3 regions of the Streptomyces colwelliae genome follow, and region 3 is predicted to be linked to each of the others. Evidence: riboswitches for the same ligand, from Rfam matches in the RefSeq annotation. Region 3 holds a riboswitch; each other region holds the start of a gene.
What was found. A riboswitch is a leader RNA that binds a small molecule or an ion and turns the genes downstream of it on or off. The one in region 3 is predicted to bind S-adenosylmethionine.
Positions count from the first base shown of each region.

Region 1 (5,018 bases), on a different contig from region 3:
CCTCCCCCGGCCGCCTGAACGGCTGCCACATGCAGGCCCTGCGCTTCACCGAGTGGAACTCCCCCGTCCACGTCGCATGCGGACCGGCCGAGGACGGCTGGGCATTCCAGATCACCCAGGGCGGCGATACGACCGCCTCGGGCACGCTGTCGTTCGCGACGGAGGGGTAACTCACCTTCAGGGGGCGCGGCTTCACGTCCACCCCGTGCAACAGCCCCGCGTTTCCCCACCCGTTGTCGACCTGCGATGGACGCCTGCCCGCTCGAAGGACGGGCGCCCATCGCAAATCCCATCAGGCATCAGGCATCAGGCATCAGGCATCAGGCATCAGGCATCAGGCATCAGGCATCAGGCATCAGGCATCAGGCACCGAGATACCCAAGTGCCCACTACCCACCCGATCTTCTACCCTGCGCCGAAGGGCTATTGAGCAGGGGGATCGACAATGAGCATGTACTTCGACATCGGTGACAAGACACTGTGGAACCCGTCGAACGGCGCCGGACGCCTCTTCCTACGGCAACTCGAAGTCTTCGAGGCGGAGTTGAACCTGCCCTCGGGAATCGGCCAGGGCAAGCATCAGGGCGACCCGGACACACTCGAGGTCGATCCGGCCACCTACGCGGAGTTCGTACGCGAGCTGGTCGCCTGCCACTGCCGGACAGGCCACTCCGTGATCCTCGCGCTCTCCGAGGGGTTCGTGGCAACGGCGGTCGCACTCGCGCGGCGCGCCGGAATCGAGGTGGCGATACCGGAACCGGAAGCCGGCCACATCGGTAGTCGCGTCCAGTACGACATCCAGGTCCCCGCCGACCCCAGGACCGCGCCGACCGCCGTCGCCACCACGCTGGACACCCGGGCGCGGGAGATCGACCGCTGGATGGCCCGCTGAACCGGCACACCCAGGACCGCCCCTCGCCGCCCCAACTCCCTGAACCAGCCTGCCGTTTCCACCTCACGCCGGCACAGCCCGGCCAAAGCCCCGATCGCGGATACGCCCACGGCCGCTTCCCGCACTATCCGTTGCCGTCCGCAGCAGCCCGGAACCCACGATCCTCAACCACCGGAAACGCCACCTGCACGGCGGCGACCCATCCGTCTCCAAGGTCCGGCGGTGTCAGGAACCGGTCCGGGCATCGCTCATGGGGCCGTCCAGGCCGATGAGTTGGCCGACCAGGACACCGAACCGTAGGTCGAGCCCGTCGGCGAGGCGGTCGCGCAACTCCGTCAGCTGGCGGATGCGGGCGTCGAGTTCGGCCAGACGCCGGATAGCCACCTGCGGGACGACGCACTTCTCCGAATAGGGACCCGGGCGGACCTGCGGCACGGTCGGGCTGTCGGGCAGCGCGTCGATGATGTCGATGAGGCGACGCACATCGCCGATGGTGAGGCCGGAGTCCAACAGCCCGCGGACGGCGTGGAGTCGGCGTACGTCATCCTCGCCGTACTCCCGCTGTCCCGACGCCGTACGCCGTGCCGTGACCAGGCCGCGCTGCTCGTAGTAGCGCAGGGTGCGGGTGGTGACACCCACGGCCGCCGCCGCGTCGCCGATGCGCATTCCGTCCTCCGGGAGTCGGGTGGCCGGCGACTACAACTCCACGACCACCGTGCCGATGTGGTGTCCTTCGAGCAGTTCCATCATGGCCCGGGGTGCCTGGTCGATTCCGGACAGGCGGGTGTGCGGGACGGTGACCGAGCCCTCGCGGAGCCAACGGCCGAACGTCTCCGGGTATTCCGCCAGTGCGTCCCGGTGGCGCGCGCCGTTGACGCCGCGGAGCTGGATCCCCCGCACGATGAGCGAGTAGGTGTCGATCTCGACGGGCGCCGTGTTCTCGCCCGACACCTGTGCGGAGAGCGCTCCGATCAGCCCCACCCGGGCACCAGGACGGGCCAGGGCCAGCGCGGCTCGCAACTGCTCCCCGCCGACGGTGTCCACGACCGCGTCGATGCCTTCGGGGGCTGCTTTGCGCAACTGGTCCTCGATCGGGCCCGCCCCGCGCAGCACGACCGCGTCGTACCCCAGTGTCTCGACCAGGTAGTCCGCCTTGCGCTGTGAACTGGTGCTGCCGATGACCCGGTCCGCCCCGCGCAGGCGGGCGAACTGCCCGGCCAGGGTGCCGAGTCCGCCCGCCGCGCCGGAGACGAACACCGTGTCCCCGTCGCGTACTTCGGCTCCCCGGACGACGCCGATCCACGCGGACGGCCCCTGCGAAAGGTACGCGACCAGGTCAGGCAGGACCGTCAGGTCGACGGGCTGCACCGCGTCGGCCTCCACCACGGCGTACTCGCGGAACCCCGCCCAGTGCGACACCAGATCACCGGGGCGCAGTGTCCCGCCCTCGGGAGCCGTCACCACCTCGCCGACGGCCGGAGCAGACAACGGCCGGCCGACCTCGAACGACGGCATAGGCATGCCCGCGTCCCCCCGCATCAGGGTGCGCAGGGAGGCGGCGACGCTCATCAGGCGGTTGCGTACCAGCGCCTGCCCAGGTCCCGGTTGCGGAACGGGAACCTCCATCACGGCGAAGTGGTCCGGATCGAGGGCGCGTTCGGGACGGGCGGCGAGACGCACCTCGCGATGCGTGGCGGGGATGTTCGACGGAGACATCTACGGGCTCCTGAAGGGTTGTTGACGGCCGCACACCTCGCGCGGCGCCCCCGACGTTAGAAGTTGACGCGCACGTCAAGGGCAAGCCGGAGCCGACCGCCCGGTCGCCGCCGCTCACCTGTCCGAACCTGCCATTGACGTACGACGACGTCGCTCCGTACGATCACGATCGGCATCGAGTGTCAGCGTCAAGCCCTGGCTAGCTGACCGGCAACCCTCCGACGCGGTGGGGTGCTCCAGGTGAAAGCCCGGCAGGATCACCGAGGATCTCTGCAAGCGCGAGACCCTGTGGCCGGGGCCGGAGATGTGGAGGACGGTCGTGCGACACAGCAGTGACCCGAGTGTCTCCCCCGCCTCCCTGACGGCCGCGACGGTGTTCTCCCGGTTCTCGCGCCGCCGCCACATCGACCTGCAGCGCTTCACCAGCTGTCTGTGTCGCGCCTGACCGCCTTGACCACGTCCGTCTGACGTCTGTCGCGGCCCGTAGGCGTTTCCCCGCAGCCTCTCGCGGTCCTGTCCGAGTTCACGGACATGTGCCGCAACCGCCGCGCCCTTTCCCTCCCTGCATCCCCAACTGCACTGCCCGTCATCGGCGTTGCGCCGACCGGAGCGGCGCGCCCGTGCGCGCAGCCGTGATCCGCGGGGCACCCCATGCGTAGTGACACGAGTAGGAGCACCCTCCGTGAGAGCACATCCGGACATCCGCCCCACCCGATGGGCGGCTCTGACCGCCCTCCTGACCACCAGCGTCCTGCTCACCGCCTGCGGGTCCGGCAGCAGCGGCGGCTCGGACGGCGGCAGCGGACCGGCGAAGTCCGGTGGCACCCTGACCTTCGCCGTGGGCTCCGACGCCGGCTGCGTGGATCCGCAGCAGGTGGCCAGCAACGACACCATCTACTCGGTGCGTCAGGTCGTGGACTCCCTCACCGACCAGGACCCCGGGACCGGCAAGATCGTGCCCTGGCTGGCGAAGAGCTGGGACATCAGTTCCGACGCGACCACGTTCACCTTCCACCTCAGATCGGGTGTGACCTTCAGCGACGGGTCCGAGCTGACCGCGCAGGTGGTCAAGGACAACTTCGACGCGGTGCCGGAACTCGGCGCCCTGGGGACCCTCGCCGAGGGCTATCTGAGCGGCGTCAAGAGCACCACCGTGGTCGACCCGCTCACCGTCAAGGTGGCCTTCCAGCAGCCCAACGCCCAGTTCCTGCAAGCGACTTCGACGCACTCGCTGGGCATCGAGTCCTCGGCAAGCGTGAAGAAGTCCCCGCAGCTGAAGTGCAGCCAGGGAGTGGTCGGCTCCGGGCCCTTCGTGCTGAAGCAGTACGTGCAGAACCAGTCGGTCACGCTGGCCAGGCGCACCGGGTACGCCTGGGGTTCCTCGCTGTGGCACAAGAGCGGCGAGGCCTACCTGGACAAGGTGGTCTTCAAGGTCGTACCCGAGGCGGGGGTACGGGCCGGCAGCCTCCAGTCCGGGCAGGTGGACGCGATCAGCAGCGTCGGAAAAGCCAACGAGGCGGCCCTCAAGGGCGGCCAGGTCACCCTTCAGCGGCGGGCCAACCCCGGCGTGGTGTTCGGCCTGGCCTTCAACAACTCACGGCCGGCCCTGAAGGACGCACGGGTACGCCAGGCCATCGGGCTGGCCATCGACCGCAAGCAGATCGCCGACACCGTGTTCCCGACCGGAACCCAGCCCGCGACCAGCATCCTGGCGCACACCACACCCGACTACACGGACCTCTCCTCGGACCTGACGACCGACGCGGCCAAGGCGAAGTCCCTTCTGGACGCGGCCGGTTGGAAGACCGGCAACGACGGCATCCGCACGAAGGACGGCAAGAAGCTGAGCCTGACGGTCGACTGGATCCCCAACTCGGCGACCAACCAGCCCGCGTTGGAGCTGATCCAGCAGCAACTCAAGGCCGTCGGTGTCGGCCTGACGCTCAAGCAGCTCCAGGTCACCCAGCTCGCCCCGACGCTCCAGTCGGGTGACTACGACGCGGCGTGGGGCAACGTGACCCGTGCCGACCCGGACATCCTGCGCAGCTCCTTCTCCACCGAGCTGGCCAACTTCTACCGCGTCACGGCGGGCCCGCTGGACACCCCGCTGACCCAGCAGGCGGCGACCACGGATACCACGAAGCGCGCCCAACTCGTCGAGCAGGCACAGGAGTTGATCGTGCGGAACGCCTACTACGCACCGGTGGTGGAACTCCAGAGCCAGATCGGCGTGGCGACGAAGGTGCACGGCCTGAACTTCGACGCCTCCAGCCGGATCCAGCTCCACGACACCTGGATCGGCTGACCCATGCGCCGCTACGCGATCAAACGACTCGCCCAGGCCGTCGGGGTGCTGTGGGCGGCCTACACGGTGTCCTTCCTGATCCTGGACTTCCTGCCCGGCGATCCG
Region 1 is NZ_JBLTJC010000005.1:77,548-82,565, forward strand. It holds gene ACNFOC_RS02190 (AfsA-related hotdog domain-containing protein) at 1-170, shown strand, start outside; gene ACNFOC_RS02195 (DUF6086 family protein) at 446-892, shown strand; gene ACNFOC_RS02200 (MerR family transcriptional regulator) at 1,118-1,558, opposite strand; gene ACNFOC_RS02205 (MDR family NADP-dependent oxidoreductase) at 1,589-2,608, opposite strand; SAM riboswitch class IV at 2,780-2,893, shown strand; gene ACNFOC_RS02210 (putative leader peptide) at 2,928-3,053, shown strand; gene ACNFOC_RS02215 (ABC transporter substrate-binding protein) at 3,291-4,913, shown strand; gene ACNFOC_RS02220 (ABC transporter permease) at 4,917-5,018, shown strand, end outside.
Region 1: it holds a riboswitch for S-adenosylmethionine, as region 3 does, so the genes downstream of both, ACNFOC_RS02210 (putative leader peptide) here and ACNFOC_RS26050 (aminotransferase class V-fold PLP-dependent enzyme) in region 3, are expected to answer to the same signal.

Region 2 (5,018 bases), on a different contig from region 3:
TGCGCAGATCCGGCCGCAACTCCCGCAGCATCCCCGGCACCAGGCACAGGTGGTAGTCCTGCACGATCGCGACGGCACCCACCGCCGCCTCCTGGGCCAGCGCCTCCGCGAACGCCCGGTTGTACGTCTCGTACGACGCCCACTGGCGCCGGAACTCCGCGTCGAAGACCGGCTCCAGCGGGGTCTGGTACAGCATGTGGTGGACGAACCACAGCACGGAGTTGGCGATGCCGTTGTACGCGTCGGCGTGCACGTCGGCCGGGATGTCCAGCATCCGTACGCCGTCCTCGCCGACCCCGCGCCGTACGGCCTCGCGGTCGCCGTCGGACAGCGCCGAGCACACCCACAGCGCCCCCGCGTCCGGCCCGATGGCCGACAGCCCGGACACCAGCCCGCCGCCACCCCGCCTGGCGCGCAGCGAACCGTCGTCGCCCACCTCGTACGAGACGGGACCGCGATTGGACGCGACGAGCACCTGAGCAGCACCGCGAGGGGGCGTGGAAGCCGTAGAAGCCGTGGAAGCCATACGCCACAACCTAGCCCGGCCCGGAAACGCTCAAACGTACGGACGGCCGTCGGCGGACTGTATGAGTCCGTATACGACCGTCCGTGAGCGTCTGTAACTGTGCGGTTATGCGACCTTGCGTGACTGGTACTCGGTGATGTCCGCCATCGGCGGGCGTTCCTCCGTGTCCACGGAGTACGTGCGCGGCTCGAAGCCGTCCGGACCCCGCTCGAACTGGGTCAGGGACGGCCGGATGAGGTGACCGCGGGCCAGCCTCAGCTGTGCCGTGCGGTAGATCTGCGCGGCCATCCGGCCCAGGGCCTGCCCGTCCTGGTGCCGGTGCTTGCGCACGCCCACGTCGACCTGGGCGAGGGCGTCCAGGCCCACCAGGTGCAGCGCGTCGACGAGCATGCCCAGCTCGATGCCGTACCCGACGGGGAACGGCAGTTGTTCGAGCAGGGAGCGGCGGGCCGCGTACTCGCCGCCGAGCGGCTGCACGAAACCGGCCAGCTGCGGCCAGTGCATGTTCAGCAGCGGGCGGGCCATCATCTCGGTGACCCGGCCGCCCTGGCCGGCCGCGCCGCCGAGCGGGCGGTCGTACATCGCCTTGACGAGGTCGACGCCGGGGTCGGTGAGCAGCGGGCCCACGATCCCGGTGACGAAGTCGGAGGAGAACTCCTTCAGGTCCGCGTCGACGAAGGCGACGATGTCGCCGCTGGTGACCAGCAGCGAGCGCCACAGCACCTCGCCCTTGCCGGGCACGGCGGGTATGCGGGGCAGGATGTCGTCACGGTGCACGACCCGGGCGCCCGCCGCGGCGGCCACCTCGGAGGTGCGGTCGGTGGACCCGGAGTCGACGACGACGATCTCGTCGACGAGCGGGACCTGCTGCATGAGGTCGTGACGGATGATCGCGACGATCTCGCCGACCGTCGCTTCCTCGTTGAGCGCGGGCAGCACGACGGACACCGACTGGCCCGTACGGTGCTTCGCGGCCAGGATCTTGTGGAGCGGCCGGTCGGTCATGGACCAGGAGCGGGTGCTCAGCCAGTGCTCGACTTCCTTCAGCACGTTGCGCGGCTCCTCTGCGTTCTCTCGGCGAGTAGTGGTCACGTTGTGTGTGTGATCCATCTCGCGGTTCGGACGGCTCACTCAACTGTCCTGGCCTTCGGTTACAGTCTTGAACAACGCTGATGACCATCGCATGTCGGGGGTCGTCAACGCTCACGCAAGTGACACAACCGCATACACAACTGAACACCGCTCATCCAGAGGGGCAGAGGGATACGGCCCGATGAAGCCCCGGCAACCCTCCAGCCGGTCTTGGCACGCAGCTACACGCTGACGTGGTGAGGCTCCCGGCTCGGGAAGGTGCCAAATCCGTCTCACGGCGAGATGCGTCGTGAGGAAGATGAGGAGAAAGGGCCTCCCCTCCATGGCTGCGCAGACTGTCGCAAGCACCACGAACTCCACGAACACGGACACGAACTCCGCGAACGCCGTCGATCTCGGCCCCGCCACCGCGCTGTCCTGCCGCGAGTGCGGACACCGCGTCCCGCTCGGTCCGGTCTTCGCCTGCGAGGAGTGTTTCGGCCCGCTGGAGATCGCCTACGACTTCTCGGCCTACGACACCGAAGAGCTCCGCAAGCGCATCGAAGCGGGCCCCGCGAACATCTGGCGTTACGCGCCCCTGCTGCCCGTCCCCGCCGACGTGGCCGACAAGCCGAACATCAACCCCGGCTGGACCAAGCTCGTCCAGGCCGACAACCTCGCCCGCGAACTGGGCGTCGACGCGGGCAAGTTGTTCGTCAAGGACGACTCCGGCAACCCGACGCACTCCTTCAAGGACCGCGTCGTCGCCCAGGCCATCGAGGCCGCCCGCGCCTTCAACTTCACCACCCTCTCCTGCTCCTCCACCGGCAACCTCGCCGGCGCCGTCGGTGCCGCCGCCGCCCGGGCCGGCTTCCGCTCCTGCGTGTTCATCCCGCACGACCTGGAGCAGGGCAAGGTCGTCATGGCCGCGATCTACGGCGGCGAGCTCGTCGGCATCGAGGGCAACTACGACGACGTGAACCGCTTCTGCTCCGAGCTGATCGGTGACCCGGCGGGCGAGGGCTGGGGGTTCGTCAACGTCAACCTGCGGCCGTACTACGCCGAGGGCTCCAAGACGCTCGCGTACGAGATCTGCGAGCAGCTGGGGTGGCAGCTCCCGGACCAGCTGGTCGTACCGATCGCCTCCGGATCGCAGCTCACGAAGATCGACAAGGGCTTGCAGGAGCTGATCAAGCTCGGGCTCGTCGAGGACAAGCCGTACAAGATCTTCGGCGCGCAGGCGGAGGGGTGTTCGCCGGTTTCCGTCGCGTACAAGGCCGGGCATGACGTCGTACGGCCGCAGAAGCCCAACACCATCGCGAAGTCGCTGGCGATCGGGAACCCGGCGGATGGTCCTTATGTGCTGGACATCGCCCGGCGGACCGGTGGGGCTGTCGAGGACGTCAACGACGAGCAGGTTGTCGACGCGATCAAGTTGCTGGCGCGGACCGAGGGGATCTTTGCGGAGACCGCGGGTGGGGTGACCGTTGGTGTGGCGAAGAAGCTGATCGAGAACGGGCTGTTGGACCCGACCCTCACGACGGTGGTCCTCAACACGGGCGACGGGCTCAAGACGTTGGATGCGGTTGCCGGTACTGGGCTCACCGCGACGATTCGCCCGAGTCTTGAGTCGTTCAGGGAAGCTGGACTCGCGTCCTAGCGTCGTTGTCGTCTGCGGGCCCGGTGGGGGCTGGTCGCGCAGTTCCCCGCGCCCCTAAAAGCAAAAGCCGCACCTGACCGGAGGTCATCAGCATGAGCGTTAGTGTCCGCATCCCTACCATTCTCCGCACCTATACCGGCGGGCAGGCCGAGGTGACCGCCGAAGGTGCCACCCTCGCCGAGGTCATCAGCGACCTTGAGAAGAACCACACGGGGATCTCTGCCCGCGTACTCGACGATCAGGGCAAGCTGCGGCGGTTCGTCAACGTGTATGTGAACGATGACGACGTGCGGTTCGAGCAGGGGCTGGAGACGGCCACTCCGGACGGGGCCGGGGTGTCGATCATTCCGGCCGTCGCCGGTGGCTGATAATTACCCTCGGTAACGCCGATTACCAAGAGTTCATAGAATTGCCCCCTCCGTGAGAGAAGCGGAGGGGGCAATTCTGTAGGGTTGAGCGGGGTACAGTTGGGGAACCCGCTCCACTCCGCATGCCGGACGCATATGAGTACCGGCTCCGCGTGCGATGAGAAGTAGCCAAAGTGTGCAGACCTTTTGCGCGTTATGTTCCCTTTATCGGGCCCGACTTGCCCTGAAGTCGGACGAATTCTCCGTAAATTCCCGACCGGTCCTGCCCTGAATTCTCGTCTGATTGACCTGTTGCAGACGGCAGTTGGACAGATACATTCGGCCGCGGTCGACGCGTTCCGGCGCACGCCCCCAAACCTGTGGGGGGTGAGGTCTGACCCGGATCCGCGAAGTGCGGGTCCGTGCAAGGGCCAGTAATAGGGGAGTTAGGCATGGCTCAGGGCACCGTCAAATGGTTCAACGCGGAGAAGGGGTACGGCTTCATCGCGGTCGACGGTGGTGCGGATGTTTTCGTCCACTACAGCGCGATTCAGATGGACGGCTACCGCACCCTGGAAGAGGGTCAGCGGGTCGATTTCGAGATCTCGCAGGGTCAGAAGGGGCCGCAGGCGGACATGGTCCGGCTCGCGACCAGCTGAAGCACGCGCCGACGAACAGCAGCGACGTTCTTCGTTCCTCACCGAAGGGCTCGTACTCCTGGGGGGTCACCTCCTGGGGTACGGGCCCTTCGTCATGCCCGGAGCCGGAGGTCGGAGCGGGGCCGGCGCGGGGGCTGGAGCGGGGGTCGGAGTGGGTGCCAGAACCTGGGAGCCGCTTGCACTCGACCATGCCGAGTGCTAATCATTGGCGTTAGCACTCTGAAGGTGAGAGTGATAACGAAGGACCGGGTCGGTGAGGCCCGCAGGCCAGGTGGTGCAAGGAACCACGGGGCAGGCAGGCCGTCCGTCGCGGGCGCCAGCGCGGTCCGGAGCAATCCACCCCAGTCCGGGAGGACCACTTCACATGGCCAAGATCATCGCGTTCGACGAGGAGGCACGGCGCGGTCTCGAGCGCGGGATGAACCAGCTCGCCGACGCCGTCAAGGTCACCCTTGGCCCCAAGGGCCGCAACGTCGTCCTCGAGAAGAAGTGGGGCGCCCCCACGATCACCAACGATGGTGTTTCCATCGCCAAGGAGATCGAGCTCGAGGACCCGTACGAGAAGATCGGCGCCGAGCTGGTCAAGGAAGTCGCCAAGAAGACGGACGACGTCGCCGGTGACGGTACGACCACCGCGACCGTCCTCGCCCAGGCCCTCGTCAAGGAGGGTCTGCGCAACGTAGCCGCGGGCGCCAACCCGATGGCCCTCAAGCGCGGTATCGAGAAGGCCGTCGAGGCCGTCTCCGGTGCCCTGC
Region 2 is NZ_JBLTJC010000176.1:13,178-18,195, forward strand. It holds gene ACNFOC_RS30870 (alpha,alpha-trehalose-phosphate synthase (UDP-forming)) at 1-526, opposite strand, end outside; gene ACNFOC_RS30875 (glucosyl-3-phosphoglycerate synthase) at 632-1,576, opposite strand; SAM riboswitch class I at 1,767-1,923, shown strand; gene thrC (threonine synthase) at 1,941-3,257, shown strand; gene ACNFOC_RS30885 (MoaD/ThiS family protein) at 3,350-3,625, shown strand; gene ACNFOC_RS30890 (cold-shock protein) at 4,057-4,263, shown strand; gene groL (chaperonin GroEL) at 4,628-5,018, shown strand, end outside.
Region 2: it holds a riboswitch for S-adenosylmethionine, as region 3 does, so the genes downstream of both, thrC (threonine synthase) here and ACNFOC_RS26050 (aminotransferase class V-fold PLP-dependent enzyme) in region 3, are expected to answer to the same signal.

Region 3 (5,018 bases):
GCCCCAGTAACGGTCCCCGAGGGAGAGAACCAGCCGTGATCACCGCGATCGTCCTCATCAAGACCAGCGTGGACCGGATTCCCGAGATCGCCGAGTCGATCGCCGCGCTCGAATCCGTGAGCGAGGTCTTCTCCGTCACCGGGACGTATGACTTGATCGCGATGGTGCGGGTGCGGCAACACGAGGATCTGGCCGAGGTGATCCCTGGGCGGATCAGCAAGATCCCCGGGGTTGAGGGGACGGATACGCACGTGGCGTTCCGGACGTACTCGCAGCATGACCTTGAGGCCGCGTTCGCTATTGGGCTGGACTCCTAGCGAGCGTTCAGCCGCTTCCACAAGGTGACCAGCGCACCCCAGTTCACGACCTCCCAGGCTGGAAGTTCGGTGCGGTGCGCGTCGCCGAGTCGGTCCTTGCCCTCCAAGCGGAGACGAGCGTCCCGCCGCATCTGCCACCACGACGACGGCACGTTCCAATCGGGCAGGTCGATGTCGAGACACGGCTCCGGCATGTCGGCCCACTGGTAGGCCAGTCGCCCACCCGGCACGAACACTCCGTCCGCGTCCGCCGTGAGCGGGCCAAAGGTGACCTGCCGGCCCGCCCCGAGCCGGTCCAGCATCGAGGGCACCTGGGCGTCCGCCACGCGCTGCCGGACATGGTCCACGACGGACCGTATCCACTGGTTCTCGGGGCGTTCCTCGTCCGTCTCCACGATCTGCCATTCGTCGAGGACGAAGCCCTGTTCGACCTCGTCTCCGAACCGCAGCAGGTGCCGGTGGCCGAAGGTGTACCAGGCGATGCTGTGCTGCTCGTCGCGCCGGAAGGTCAGGTCCATGGTGGAACGCCAACGGGTCACGTCCACCCAGCGACGGACCCGCGCACCGGGGACGAGGACGAGCCCCTCCTGGTACAGGTAGACAGGCCTGCCGCCGAGGAGACGTGGCGCACGCCGTACGACCGCCTCGATCAACGGCTCGCCCAGGCCTTCGGCCTCCGCCGTTTCGCTCACCGCAGGTGGAATCCCCACCGCAGGATCATCACACGGCCGGCACGCAACGGCCGTTCTCCGTACGGTAGTTCCACTTCGCACCGTCGGTCACGAGCTCCCGTACCGCCGTCACGAACCGCTCGACGTGCTCGTCCGGGGTTCCCGCGCCGAAGCTGACCCGGATGGCGTTGAGGGACTTCTCGCCCGGGGCTGCCTCGGGGGCGCCGCACTCGCCCTGGGTCTGGGGGTCGGTGCCCAGGAGGGTGCGGACCAGGGGGTGGGCGCAGAAGAGGCCGTCGCGGACGCCGATGCCGTACTCGGCGGAGAGGGCGGCGGCGAAGTGGGAGCTGTTCCAGCCGTCGACCACGAAGGAGATCACGCCCACGCGCGGGGCGTCGTCGCCGAACAACGACAGGACGCGCACCTCCGGGACCCCGGCCAGGCCCGCCCGTACCTTCTCGATCAGGTGCTGCTCGCGCGCGACCAGCGTGTCGAAGCCCGCCTCGGTGAGCGCCTTGCAGGCCGACGCGATGGAGTAGGCGCCGATGACGTTCGGGGAGCCGGCCTCGTGGCGGGCGGCGCTGTCGTGCCACTCCACGTCCACTCCCCCGTCCTCGCGCCGGGTGACCTTGCGGCTGGCGCCGCCGCCCGCGAGGTAGGGGTCGGCCGCCTGGAGCCAGTCGGCGCGGCCGGCGAGGACGCCCGAGCCGAAGGGGGCGTAGAGCTTGTGGCCGGAGAAGGCGATCCAGTCGACGTCGAGGTCCTGGACGGACACCGGGTGGTGCGGGGCGAGTTGGGCGGCGTCCAGGACGATCCGGGCGCCGTGGGCGTGCGCGGCGGCGGCCAGTTCGCGGACCGGCCACAGCTCGCCGGTGACGTTCGAGGCGCCGGTGACGCAGACCAGGGCCGGGCCGTAGGGGTCGCGGGCGGCGAGGGCCTGCTCCAGGGTCTCGACCGCCTGGGCCGGGGTGCGCGGGGCGTTGAGGTAGGTGACCCGGGCGTCCTTCCACGGGAGCAGGGACGCGTGGTGCTCGGTCTCGAAGACGAAGACCTGGCAGTCGGCGGGGAGGGCCGCGGCGAGGAGGTTCAGGGAGTCCGTGGTGGAGCGGGTGAAGATCAGCTGGTCGTCGGGGCGGCAGTCCAGGAACTCCTCGACCGTCTTGCGGGCGTTCTCGAACAGGTCGGTGGAGAGCTGCGAGAGGTAACCGGCGCCGCGGTGGACGCTGCCGTAGTACGGGGCGTAGGCCGCCACGTCGTCCCAGACGCGCTGGAGGGCGGGGGCGCTGGCCGCGTAGTCGAGCGCCGCGTAGGTGACTTCGCCGCCCGTGACGAGCGGGACGGTGACATCCCGGCCGAGAACGGGCAGCTGGTCACAAATGGTCTGGGCGGCGGCAGCGGTGGAGACAGACATGGCGAACTCCCGTGAGAAGCAGGCGAATTCACTGCGCGAGCGGACAGAGCTACGGCGCAGGAAAGGGTGAAGGGGGATGTGCGGAGGTGGGGGCTTCGCGCCCTATCGCATTCGCTTGCTCACAGAGAACTCCCTCGAGACCAGGACCCCTGGTGTCTTTCGAGGGGCCCGCGCTTGCCGCAGACCTCGCTGCCTACGGCCTGGTCTTCACCCGGGGCACCCCGCCACGGACGGAGGGTTGCCGGACAGTCGGCCGGGGCCTCATGACTGTCACTCATGACCTGGTCGGAAAACTTACGCGATGTGATCGTCGCCCCGCAACCCGTGTCCGGATCGCGGGACGACGACCGACGCCCGCTACGCGTTGCTGGCTGCCGCCCAGCGCTCCAGGGTGCTCTTCGCGGCGCCCGAGTCGATCGACTCCGCGGCCTTCACCATCCCGGCCCGGATCCGGTCCGCCAACGGCCCGTCCCCGGCCTCCAGCGCCACCAGGGCCGCCGCCGAGTTCAGCAGTACGGCCTCTCGTACCGGGCCCGTCTCGCCGTCCAGGAGGCGGCGGGCGACGTCCGCGTTGTACTCGGGGTCGGCGCCGCGCAGGGCTTCCACGGGGACCAGTTCGAGGCCGACGTCCCGCGGGTCGAAGGCCTCCTCGGTGACCTTGCCTTCGCGGACGATCCACACCCGGGAGGTGGCCGTGGTCGTCAGCTCGTCGAGACCGTCGTCGCCGCGGAACACCAGCGCGGAGGAGCCGCGTTCGGCCAGCACGCCCGCGATGAGCCCGGCCATGCGGGTGTCGAAGCAGCCGACCGCCGAGGAGGTGACCTTGGCCGGGTTGGTGAGCGGGCCGAGGAGGTTGAACGCGGTCGGCACGCCCAGGTCCCGCCGGACCGCGCCCGCGAACCGCATCGTGGGGTGGAACTTGGCCGCGAAACAGAACGTGATCCCGGCCTCCTCCACCACCTGCGCGACCCGCTCGGGCGACAGCTCCAGGTTGATGCCGAGCCGCTCCAGCACGTCGGAGGAACCGCTCGCCGAGGACGAGGCACGGTTGCCGTGCTTGACGACCTTCGCACCGGCGCCGGCGATCACGATGGCGGACATCGTCGAGATGTTGACCGTCTTGGCCCGGTCACCGCCCGTGCCGACGATGTCGACGGCGGGTCCCGGGATGTGCAGCGGCTTCGCGTGGGCGTACATCGTCTCGACGAGGCCGTTGATCTCCTCGACGGTCTCGCCCTTGGCCCGCAACGCCATCAGGAAGCCCGCGATCTGGGCGTCGGCCGCCTCGCCGCTCATGATGCGGTCCATCGCCCACGCCGTGTCGGCGGTGCTCAGGTCCTGTCCGGCCAGCAGCGCGCTCAGTACGTCGGGCCAGGAACGGGCCGCCGCGGTGTCGCCTCCAGCGGGGGTCACAGCGCTCATACGGCCGCTCCTGAGTGTCGTAGAAACATGGTTCGAAAGACCTCCCCCACCCTATCCAGCCGCAGGCACGGCGAAGGGCCCCGTCCGGTGTTCGGACGGGGCCCTTCGACTGTGGCGTGGCGACGCCTCAGCGATCAGTGGTGGCCGTGGCCGCTCGTGATCTCCTTGTACTCCTCGACGGTGGGCTTGGGGATCTGGGACTCCTCGCCGTAGTACGCCTCGCTCAGCTTGGCGCGCAGCTTCTCGGAACCCTTCACCTTGCGCTCGACACCGTTCTCGTCGACGGTCGCGCCGATCGCGGCCGGCACGTACTGCTCGTGCGCGGTGAGCGTGTGCAGCGCGTCCTGGCTGAGCGGCTCGTGGATCTCGACGAACTCACCGTGCGGCAGGCGCTTGATGATGCCCGACTCGCGGCCGTGCAGCACCTTGTCCTTGTCGCGGCGCTGAAGGCCGAGGCAGACCCGCTTGGTGGCGATGAAGACCAGCACCGGCACCACGAAGAAGCCGACGCGCACAGCCCAGGTGATCGAGTTGATCGACAGGTGGAAGTGCGTGGCCCAGATGTCGTTGCCGCCACCGACGAGCAGGACGAAGTACCACGAGATCCACGCGGCACCGAAGGCCGTACGGGTCGGGACGTTGCGCGGGCGGTCCAGGATGTGGTGCTCGCTCTTGTCGCCGGTGACCCAGGACTCGATGAACGGGTAGACCGCGATCGCGACCAGGACCAGCGGGAAGATGATCAGCGGGATGAACACACCCAGGACGAGCGTGTGACCCCAGAAGTTGATCTCCCAGCCCGGCATGAAGCGGATCAGGCCCTCGGAGAAGCCCATGTACCAGTCGGGCTGGGCGCCCGTGGACACCATGTCCGGTCGGTAGGGACCCATGGCCCAGATCGGGTTGATCGAGGCGATCGCCGCGACGGCCGCGATGACACCGAAGACCAGGAAGAAGAAGCCTCCGGCCTTGGCCATGTAGACCGGCAGCAACGGCATGCCGACGACGTTGTTGTTCGTCTTTCCGGGGCCCGCGAACTGCGTGTGCTTGTGGTAAAAGACCAGGATCAGGTGGCCGACCACCAGGCCGAGCATGATGCCCGGCAGCAGCAGGATGTGGATCGAGTAGAACCGCGCGACGAAGTCGCCGCCCGGGAACTCGCCGCCGAAGAGGAAGAACGACAGGTACGTGCCGACG
Region 3 is NZ_JBLTJC010000132.1:9,145-14,162, forward strand. It holds gene ACNFOC_RS26035 (rhomboid family intramembrane serine protease) at 1-39, shown strand, start outside; gene ACNFOC_RS26040 (Lrp/AsnC family transcriptional regulator) at 36-317, shown strand; gene ACNFOC_RS26045 (hypothetical protein) at 314-1,009, opposite strand; gene ACNFOC_RS26050 (aminotransferase class V-fold PLP-dependent enzyme) at 1,038-2,399, opposite strand; SAM riboswitch class IV at 2,565-2,681, opposite strand; gene trpD (anthranilate phosphoribosyltransferase) at 2,757-3,821, opposite strand; gene qcrB (cytochrome bc1 complex cytochrome b subunit) at 3,956-5,018, opposite strand, start outside.